DNA from 3 places in the Streptomyces sp. NPDC024555 genome. Region 1 is predicted to be linked to each of the others. Evidence: riboswitches for the same ligand, from Rfam matches in the RefSeq annotation. Region 1 holds a riboswitch; each other region holds the start of a gene.

Region 1 (3,263 bases):
TGGCCTACGCCGCCGCGCACGCCACCTCCGACCAGACGCTCGTCGGCGCGTCGGGGGCGATCTCGGCGGTGCTCGGGGCCTTCCTCTATCTCTTCCCCCGGGCCCGGGTCACCAGCCTGTTCCCGTTCCTGCTCTTCCTGCCGCTGCGCTTCCCCGCCTGGATCGTGCTGATCTTCTGGTTCGCGCTCCAGTGGCTGGCGGCCGAGGGGGCGGGCAGCGGACCGGGCGTGGCCTATCTCGCCCATGTGGTGGGCTTCGCCACCGGCTTCCTCTACACCTGGGGACGCTACCGGCGCGATCCCGGCCCGGCGCGTTCCCGGCACAAGGCTCTAGAGTGAAGTCTCCAGCCACGGCCACCGAGGGAGAAAGCCAGCCGTGATCACCGCGATCGTGCTCATCAAAACCAGCGTGGACCGGATTCCCGAGATCGCCGAGGCCATCGCCGCGCTGGACAGCGTCAGCGAGGTCTTCTCGGTCACCGGTACCTACGATCTGATCGCCATGGTCCGGGTCCCCCAGCACGACGACCTCGCCGACATCATCCCCGGCCGGATCAGCAAGATCCCCGGCGTCGAGGCCACGGACACCCATGTGGCGTTCCGTACGTACTCCCAGCACGATCTGGAGGCGGCGTTCGCCATCGGCCTGGACGGCTGAGCCGGACGGACCACCGCAGCACGGCGGCCGGGTACGGGACGATCCCGTACCCGGCCGCCGTGCTGTCGGGCTCAGATCTGGGCGGCGCCCCGGTCCGGGACGCAACGGCCGTCCTCGGTGCGGTACTTCCACCGGGCGCCCTTGCCGACGAGCTCCCTGACCGCGCCGAGGAAGCGCTCGATGTGCTCGTCGGGCGTACCGGCACCGAAGCTCACCCGGATGGCGTTGAGGGACCTCTCGCCGGGGGCGGCCTCCGGCGCGCCGCACTCGCCGACCTCGCGCGGGTCGCTGCCGAGCAGGGTGCGCACCAGCGGGTGGGCGCAGAAGAGGCCGTCGCGCACCCCGATGCCGTACTCGGCGGAGAGCGCGGCGGCGAAGTGGGAGCTGTTCCAGCCCTCCACGACGAAGGAGATGACACCGACGCGGGGGGCGTCGTCGCCGAAGAGCGAGAGGACCTTGACCTCGGGGACCTGGGCGAGTCCGGCGCGGACGGCGGCGACCAGGTGCTGCTCGCGGGCGACCAGCTCGTCGAAGCCGGCCTCGGTGAGCGCCTTGCAGGCGGAGGCGATGGAGTACACGCCGATGACATTGGGCGAACCGGCCTCGTGGCGGGCGGCCGTGGTGTGCCACTCGACGTCCACTCCCCCGTCGGCGCGCCGGGCGACCGTGCGGGAGGCACCGCCGCCTGCCAGATAGGGCTCGGCGTCGCGCAGCCAGTCGGCGCGGCCGGCGAGGACGCCGGAGCCGAAGGGCGCGTAGAGCTTGTGTCCGGAGAAGGCGACCCAGTCGACGTCCAGTTCGCCGATGTCGACCGGGTGGTGCGGGGCCAGCTGGGCGGCGTCGAGCACGATCCGGGCGCCGTGGGCGTGGGCGGCGGCGGCCAGTTCCCTGACGGGCCACAGTTCGCCGGTGACGTTGGAGGCTCCGGTGACGCAGACCAGCGCCGGACCGTACGGGTCGCGGTCGGCGAGCGCCCGCTCCAGCGTGGCGACGGCCTGGGCGGGGGTGCGCGGGGCGTTGAGGTAGGTCACCCGGGCGTCGCGCCAGGGCAGCAGCGAGGCGTGGTGCTCGGTCTCGAAGACGAAGACCTGGCAGTCGGCGGGCAGGACCGCGGCCAGCAGGTTGAGCGAGTCGGTGGTGGAGCGGGTGAAGATCACCTGGTCCTCGGCGCGGCAGCCGAGGAACTCCGCGACGGTGGCGCGGCTGGACTCGAAGAGGTCCGTGGAGAGCTGCGAGAGGTAGCCGGCGCCGCGGTGGACGCTGCCGTAGTACGGGGCGTAGGCGGCCACGTCGTCCCAGACCCGCTGGAGGGCCGGCGCGCTGGCGGCGTAGTCCAGCGCGGCGTACGTGACCTCACCGCCGGTGACCAGCGGGACGGTGACGTCCTTGCCCAGAACGGGCAGCGGGGCACAAACCGAACGGTCGGAGGCGGCGGTGACGACAGACATGGCGAACTCCCGTAAGAGGCAGGCGAGATCCACGTGCCGGCGGATACGCGGCAGCACGGGGAGAAGAGAGAAAAGGGTGTGCGGAGAAGGGCTCGGGCCGTACGGACCGAAAAGCCCTAGCGCATTCGCGTGCTCACAAGAGGCTCCCTGAGGACCAGGACCCCACGGGTGGACATCTCACGATGTCGAGGGGTCCGCGCTTGCCGTAAGCCTCGCTGCCCACGGCCTGGTCTTCACCCGGGGCACCCCGCCACGGACGGAGGGTTGCCGGACAGCGGGCCGGGGCCGTAGTCGCTGTCACTCATGACCTGACCAGCATCTTGCCATACGCCGGGGAACGCGCAAGGCGCGGTCCAGGATCCGGACCGCGCCCCGTGGCGTCTCCCCGCCGGGATCAGGCGTTGCTGGCCACGACCCAGCGCTCCAGCGCCCGGCCTGCGGCGCCCGAGTCGATGGACTCGGCGGCCTTGGCCATCCCCTCGGCCAGCCGCGCGGCGAGCGGGGCGTCCGAGGGCTCCAGGGCGGCCAGCGCCGCCGCGGAGTTCAGCAGGACGGCGTCGCGCACCGGACCCGTCTCGCCGGCCAGCAGCCGGCGGGCGACATCCGCGTTGTACGAGGCGTCAGCGCCGCGCAGCGCCTCCACCGGCACCAGGTCGAGGCCGACGTCGCGCGGGTCGAAGACCTCCTCGCGCACCTCTCCGTTCCGGGCGATCCAGACGCGGGAGGTCGCGGTGGTGGTCAGCTCGTCCAGGCCGTCGTCGCCGCGGAAGACCAGCGAGGAGTTGCCCCGCTCGGCGAGGACGCCCGCGACGATCGGCGCCATCCGCAGATCGGCGACGCCGATGGCCTGGGAGCGCACCTTGGCCGGGTTGGTGAGCGGGCCCAGGATGTTGAACGTGGTCGGGGCGCCCAGCTCGCCGCGCGCCTTGGCCGCGTGCCGCAGCGAGGGGTGGAACTTCACCGCGAAGCAGAAGGTGATGCCCGCCTCCTCGGCCACCTCGGCGACCCGCTGCGCGGACAGCTCCAGATTGACGCCCAGCTTGCCCAGGACGTCGGAGGAACCGCTCGCGGAGGAGGCGGCCCGGTTGCCGTGCTTGACGACCTTGGCCCCGGTGCCGGCCACCACGATCGCGGACATGGTGGAGATGTTGACCGTCT
Region 2 (3,263 bases), on a different contig from region 1:
GGGTCGCGCTGGGACGCCCCGGCCTCCTCCCCGTCGTACGAGGAGCTGACGGACCCGGCGGCCTCCGGTGTCCCGGTGCTCCGCAAGAGCCTCGTCGTCGACCTCGGGACGGTGCCGGGCGTGCCCGGCAAGATCGAGGGCGTGGCGGTGACGGGCCGCAGCACCCTGACCCTCGTCAACGACAACGACTTCGGGATGACGGACGGGGCCGGCGCCTTCGACGCGCACGGGCGGCTGGTCGACTCCGGGATCAGGACGACCGTGACGACCATCGAGCTGCCCCGGCCGCTGACGCACTGACACCCGGTCATGTCCCTCGGGCCGCCGGGCTCCCCGCCCGGCGGCCCGGTCGCGTCCGCGCGCCCCGTTTCGCGCCCCGCCGTCTTCCGCCGCCCGCGCCGCACCCGTACGGTGGGCGCGCACACCGCCCGGCCGGACACCGGACACGGGGATCCGGTCAACGGACGTGTGTGCGAACCGTGTTCCTCCGTCCCCCCACCGCCAGGAGTACACACATGGACCGCAGAAGGATCATCCAGGGCACCGCGGCCACCGTCGCCGCGGCGCTGCTCCCCTCGTCCGTCCGGGCCAGCGCGGCCGAGGCCGGCGACACGGACTACCCGACGGCGCACTGGGTCCCGGCGTCGGCCTCCAACTACACGGTCTCCTCGCGCCCTTCGGCGTATCCCGTCCAGTACGTGGTCATCCATGTCACCCAGGAGACGTTCTCCGACGCCGTGGCCATCTTCCAGAACCCGGCGAAGCAGGTGTCCGCGCACTATGTGGTGCGCTCCTCGGACGGCTACATCGACCAGTGCGTCCGGGAGAAGAACATCGCCTGGCACGCGGGGAACTGGGACTACAACACCCGCAGCATCGGCATCGAGCACGAGGGGTACGTGGACCAGCCCTCGTACTTCACCAACGCCCTGTACGAGAAGTCGGCCCTGCTGACCGCCTCGATCTGCGACCGCTACGGCATTCCCAAGGACCGCGCGCACATCCTGGCCCACTCCCAGGTGCCGGGCTCCGACCACACGGACCCGGGCAGCCACTGGGACTGGGTGCGCTACATCCGGCTGGTCAACCTGCTGAGCGCGGGCTGAGCCCGCCGCACACGCCACGAACGCCCCTGCGCCGTACGGGAACCGACCACCAGTCGAGACGGCGGCGGCGGTGTCCTTGACGGCGCCACCGGGCGGGCCGAGACTGACGGGGACGGTCACGACTGTCAGCGCCGCGCGCACGGGCTCCCCGTCCGCGCGGTCATCGGCCCCGGCCCGCTGACGGGCAACCCTTCGGCCGCGATGGGGTGCTCCGGGTGACGACCGGGTCCTGTCGGTGCGACAGGACAAGCGCGGCCCCGCCTCCCGCGGGCCCCGACGGCAGGACCGGTGGGAAGTGCCCAGGATCGGATTGACGAGGCGTCTGCACATCGATCTGCTGCGCGTCGCCGGCGCCGCGTAGGCGCCCGCTCCCCGGGGTCCGCCCGGCCCGCCGTCGACGGCCGGCCGGACCGCCACCGATCCGCCCCCGCACCCGCCGGCCCGCTCCGTGAGCGGACGGCCACCGGCCGGTCCCCCGCGCCCCGCACACCCTCGCGCGGGCGCCATCGCCCCCTCCCCGTCCCGCCGCCCGGAACGCGGCGGCGGCTCCGCCGTTCCTCCAGGGATCCCACAGGAGAGTCATGCCCGAAACAGTCTCGCCCGGCCCCGGTACGACCGGAACGCCCCCGCACTCCCCCGCCCCCTCCGTCTCCCCCGCCCGTGCGCTGGGCCTGCGCCCTCCGTCGGGCATCGCCTCGCCGCGCTTCCTCAGCCGGATCGGCGTCGGTCTCGCGGGCGGCTTCTATCCCGCTCCGCACCGCTACGAACTCTTCCTGTCCGCCGGCTGTCCGCGCTCACTGCGCGTCTCGATCACCCTGGACCTGCTCGGCCCGGGGCGGAGCGTCACCACCACCCTGCTGACCCACCCCGCCGCCTCTCCGGAGGGCTTCGCCTCGCTGCGCGCCGCCTACGAGGCGACGGTGCACCACTACGACGGCCCGCTGACCGTCCCCGCGCTGCGCGACCGGTGGAGCGGACGCATCGTCAGCAACCACACCCCGGACATCCTGCGCGATCTCGCCGGGCTGGTGTCCGGCCGGGACACGGACCGCCCCGGCGCGCTCACCCCTCCCGCCCTGGCCCTCGACATCGAGGCGCTCCGCGAACTGCTGGAGCACGGTCTCGCCGACGCCGGCGGACGGGCGGCGGTGCTCGGCGCGCTGGAGCGCCGGCTCCCGCTGCGGCCGTACGCGCTGGGCGACGGGCTCACGGCCGCCGATGTCGACCTCTGGACGGCCCTCGTCCAGCCGGGCGCCTCCGGTGCGCCGGGGGCGTATCCCCGGCTCCAGGCGTACGTCCGCCGGCTCGGCGGGCATCCGGCGTTCCGGCGGGCGTACGGGACCCTGCTCGCCGCCGCGTGAGCGGTGCGTCAGCCGGTCCCGGCCGCCGAGGGATAGCGGACGAAGAGGACACCCTCCACCGCGCCGTCGGGCGCGCCGTAGACATGAGGCACATCGGCCCGCCAGCGGACGCTCGCACCGGGACCGACGGTGCGGGTGGCGTCCGGCGGGCCGACGACGGCGGTGCCGCTCAGGACCATCAGGCTCTCCCGGGTGCCGGGGACATGGGCCCGGGACTCCTGGACGGCGCCCGCGCGGATACTGACGCGGAAGACGTCGGTGACGGCCGATCCGTCCTCGTCCTCGTAGCGCTCCAGCAGGACGGCGGTGACCGCGCTGCCGGACACGCCGGTGCGGACGGGGCCGGGGCCGGCCGTCGCGGGCGGGTCGCCCAGGGCGGCGCTGAGGGGCAGGCCGAGCGCGGTGGTCAGCGCGTACAGCGTCTCCAGGGTGGGGTTGCGGGTGCCGCTCTCCAGCTCGGAGAGCGTCCCCTTCCCCACGCCGGACCGGCGGGCCAGCTCCGACAGGGACAGCTCCCGCTCACGCCGCAGCGCCCGGAGCCTGCGCCCCACGTCCTCGTTCAGCCCCATCGGCCCGTATCCGCTCCGCAGTTCCCGGTTGACGGGCGTCGGCCCGCCTCTCTAGTGTTCCACAAACAGAACGTTCCGTATACGGAACGGCTGTCGGCGCCCCTGCCGGGCCCGGCCCCCTCCCGACCCAGGAAAGCGGCTCACTCATGCTCGCGCTCGCCCGTATCCGCTCGGCCGCGCCGCCCTCGGCCGTGGCCGCCGGACTGATCGCCGTCATGGTCGGGGTC
Region 3 (3,263 bases), on a different contig from region 1:
GCTCAGCCCGGAGACCAGCCCGCCGCCGCCGCGCTTGGCGTCGAGCGTGCCGTCGTCACGGAGCGTGTACGAGACCGGGCCGCGGTTGGACGCGACGAGGACCTGGGCAGCGGGCTGCGGGGCGTGCTCGGAGACCATGTTGCGGAATCTAGCCCGATCACGAACCGCCCAAACGTGCGAAGTCAGGCCGCGCGGCCTGAAACGTACTCCTCGATCTCGCGCATCGGCGGCCGTTCCTCGGTGTCCACCGGATAGGTGTGCGGGACGAAGCCGTGCTCACCGCGTTCGAACTGGGTCAGATGGGGGCGGACCAGATGGCCCCGGGAGAGCCGCAGCTGCGCGGTCCGGTAGATCGCGGCGGCCATCCGGCCGAGCGCCTGGCCGTCCTGGTGGCGGTGGCGGCGGACCCCGACGTCCACCTGCGCGAGGGCGTCCAGGCCCACGGTGTGCAGGGCGTCGACCAGCAGGCCCAGCTCCACCCCGTAACCGACCGGGAACGGCAGCCGCTCCAGCAGGGAGCGCCGCACCGCGTACTCGCCGCCCAGCGGCTGGACGAAACCGGCCAGCTGCGGCCAGTGCAGATTGAGCAGCGGGCGCGCCACCATCTCCGTGACCCGGCCGCCCTGACCCGCGGTGTCCCCGAACGGGCGGTCGTACATGGCCTTGACGAACTGCACCGACGGGTCGGTCAGCAGCGGTCCGACGATGCCCGAGACGAAGTCCGCGGAGAACTCCCTCAGGTCCGCGTCCACGAAGCACACGATGTCCCCGCCGGTCACCAGGAGTGACCGCCACAGCACCTCGCCCTTGCCGGGGACGGCCGGCAGACGCGGCAGGATCGCGTCCCGGTGGATCACCCGGGCACCCGCCCGGCGGGCCACCTCGGCGGTGGCGTCCGTCGAACCGGAGTCGATCACCACCAGCTCGTCGACCAGCCGGACCTTCTCCATCAGCTCGCGCCGGACCGTCGCGACGATGTCACCGACGGTCTCCGCCTCGTTCAGCGCGGGCAGCACCACGCTGACGCTTCCGCCGTGCGGGTCCCCGGCCCCCAGACCGGCCCTGGCGGCCAGCAGACGGTCCAGCGGACGGTCGGCGGCCGACCAGGAACGCCTGGCCAGCCAGCGTTCGACCTCTTCCAGCACGGTCGGCACTCCCTGTATGTGATCCATCTCGCGGACCGGACGACTATCTCAACCCTCCGGTGCTTCGGTTACAGTCTTGAACAACGCAGATGGCCATCGCATGCCGGGGTCCGTCCGCCGATAAACGCCCGGATCCATGGTGCGCCCACGATCCGGTGCCACAGCGCTCATCCAGAGGGACAGAGGGAACGGCCCGTTGAAGTCCCGGCAACCCTCCTGCCGACCGCGAGGTTCGGTGGGGAAGGTGCCAATTCCGTCTCGTGGCGAAACGCGCCATGAGGAAGATGAGGAGAAAGGGCCTCGCCATCATGGCTGTTGAGACTGTCGCAGTTCACACCGATTCCTCCCCGGACCTGGGTCCCGCCGCCGCGCTTTCCTGCCGCGAATGCGGCGAGCGATTCGCCCTCGGCCCGATCTTCGCCTGCGCGTCCTGTTTCGGGCCGCTCGAAGTGGCGTACGACCTCCCGAGCGGCTCTCCCGAGGAGCTGAAGAAGCGCATCGAGGCCGGTCCGGACAACATCTGGCGTTACGCGCCGCTGCTGCCGGTGCCCGCCGACGTCGCCGAGAAGCCCAACATCAACCCCGGCTTCACCAAGCTGGTCAAGGCCGACAACCTCGCCCGCGAGCTGGGCGTCACCGGCGGCCTGTACGTCAAGGACGACTCCGGCAACCCGACGCACTCCTTCAAGGACCGCGTCGTCGCGATCGCCGTCGAGGCCGCCCGCGCCTTCGGCTTCACCACCCTGTCCTGCTCCTCCACCGGCAACCTGGCCGGCGCCGTCGGCGCCGCCGCCGCCCGCGCGGGCCTGCGCTCCTGCGTCTTCATCCCGCACGACCTGGAGCAGGGCAAGGTCGTCATGGCCGCGGTGTACGGCGGCGAGCTGGTCGGCATCGAGGGCAACTACGACGACGTCAACCGCTTCTGCTCCGAGCTCATCGGCGACCCGCTGGGCGAGGGCTGGGGCTTCGTCAACGTCAACCTGCGCCCGTACTACGGCGAGGGCTCCAAGACCCTGGCGTACGAGATCTGCGAGCAGCTCGGCTGGCGGCTGCCCGACCAGATCGTCATCCCGATCGCGTCCGGCTCCCAGCTGACCAAGATCGACAAGGGGCTGCGCGAGCTGATCAAGCTCGGGCTGGTCGAGGACAAGCCGTACAAGATCTTCGGCGCCCAGGCCGAGGGCTGCTCCCCGGTCTCCGCCGCCTTCAAGGCCGGCCACGACGTGGTCCGCCCGCAGAAGCCGAACACGATCGCCAAGTCCCTCGCGATCGGCAACCCGGCCGACGGCCCGTACGTCCTGGACATCGCCCGCCGCACCGGCGGCGCGGTGGAGGACGTGAACGACGAGCAGATCGTCGACGCGATCAAGCTGCTGGCCCGCACCGAGGGCATCTTCGCCGAGACCGCGGGCGGTGTGACCGTCGGCGTGACGAAGAAGCTCATCGAGGACGGCCTGCTCGACCCGGCGCTCACCACCGTGGTCCTGAACACCGGGGACGGCCTCAAGACCCTGGACGCGGTGGCCGAGACCTCTCAGGCGACGGCCACGATCCGGCCGAACCTCGACGCGTTCCGCGCGGCCGGACTCGCCGGTAACTGAGTAGCTTTCGATCACCCGAGACTTCAGGAAGGGCACACCATGAGCGTCAAGGTCCGCATCCCCACCATCCTCCGCACCTACACCGGCGGCCAGGCCGAGGTCCCCGCGGAGGGCGCCGTCCTCTCCGAGGTGATCGAGTCCCTGGAGAAGAACCACCCGGGCATCGCCGCCCGCGTCCTGGACGACCAGGGCAAGCTCCGCCGCTTCGTGAACGTGTACGTCAACGACGACGACGTCCGCTTCGAGGGCGGCCTGGACACGGCCACCCCGGACGGCGCCGGCATCTCGATCATCCCGGCCGTCGCCGGCGGCTGCTGATCCCCGGGCCGCTCCGGGCGGCCCGACTCCACCGCGTCACCAGAATTGCCCCCTCCGCGAGAGAAGCGGAGGGGGCAATTCTGCATGGTTGAGCGCGGTAGAGTGTGGGAAGTCCCCTCCGCTGCCCGTGCCGCCCGCATACGAGAATGCGCCCGGCCACGACAAGATGCAGCCAAAGTGTTCGAGCACCTTGCGCCAT

What was found. Region 1 has a riboswitch for S-adenosylmethionine ahead of ACZ4FH_RS12735 (aminotransferase class V-fold PLP-dependent enzyme). Riboswitches for the same ligand answer to the same signal wherever they lie in the genome.
Region 2: linked by a shared signal. The riboswitch ahead of ACZ4FH_RS11105 (putative leader peptide) and the one ahead of ACZ4FH_RS12735 (aminotransferase class V-fold PLP-dependent enzyme) in region 1 are both predicted to bind S-adenosylmethionine.
Region 3: linked by a shared signal. The riboswitch ahead of thrC (threonine synthase) and the one ahead of ACZ4FH_RS12735 (aminotransferase class V-fold PLP-dependent enzyme) in region 1 are both predicted to bind S-adenosylmethionine.

Annotation. Positions count from the first base shown of each region.
Region 1 covers NZ_JBVHKV010000006.1:266,015-269,277, forward strand. Annotated here, with positions in the region: gene ACZ4FH_RS12725 (rhomboid family intramembrane serine protease) at 1-338, shown strand, start outside; gene ACZ4FH_RS12730 (Lrp/AsnC family transcriptional regulator) at 376-657, shown strand; gene ACZ4FH_RS12735 (aminotransferase class V-fold PLP-dependent enzyme) at 729-2,105, opposite strand; SAM riboswitch class IV at 2,297-2,414, opposite strand; gene trpD (anthranilate phosphoribosyltransferase) at 2,500-3,263, opposite strand, start outside.
Region 2 covers NZ_JBVHKV010000005.1:337,449-340,711, reverse strand. Annotated here, with positions in the region: gene ACZ4FH_RS11115 (esterase-like activity of phytase family protein) at 1-300, shown strand, start outside; gene ACZ4FH_RS11110 (N-acetylmuramoyl-L-alanine amidase) at 516-1,106, shown strand; SAM riboswitch class IV at 1,221-1,364, shown strand; gene ACZ4FH_RS11105 (putative leader peptide) at 1,342-1,467, shown strand; gene ACZ4FH_RS11100 (glutathione S-transferase C-terminal domain-containing protein) at 1,688-2,467, shown strand; gene ACZ4FH_RS11095 (helix-turn-helix domain-containing protein) at 2,476-3,036, opposite strand; gene ACZ4FH_RS11090 (benzoate/H(+) symporter BenE family transporter) at 3,183-3,263, shown strand, end outside.
Region 3 covers NZ_JBVHKV010000013.1:229,206-232,468, forward strand. Annotated here, with positions in the region: gene ACZ4FH_RS23950 (alpha,alpha-trehalose-phosphate synthase (UDP-forming)) at 1-138, opposite strand, end outside; gene ACZ4FH_RS23955 (glucosyl-3-phosphoglycerate synthase) at 183-1,145, opposite strand; SAM riboswitch class I at 1,310-1,436, shown strand; gene thrC (threonine synthase) at 1,454-2,746, shown strand; gene ACZ4FH_RS23965 (MoaD/ThiS family protein) at 2,786-3,064, shown strand.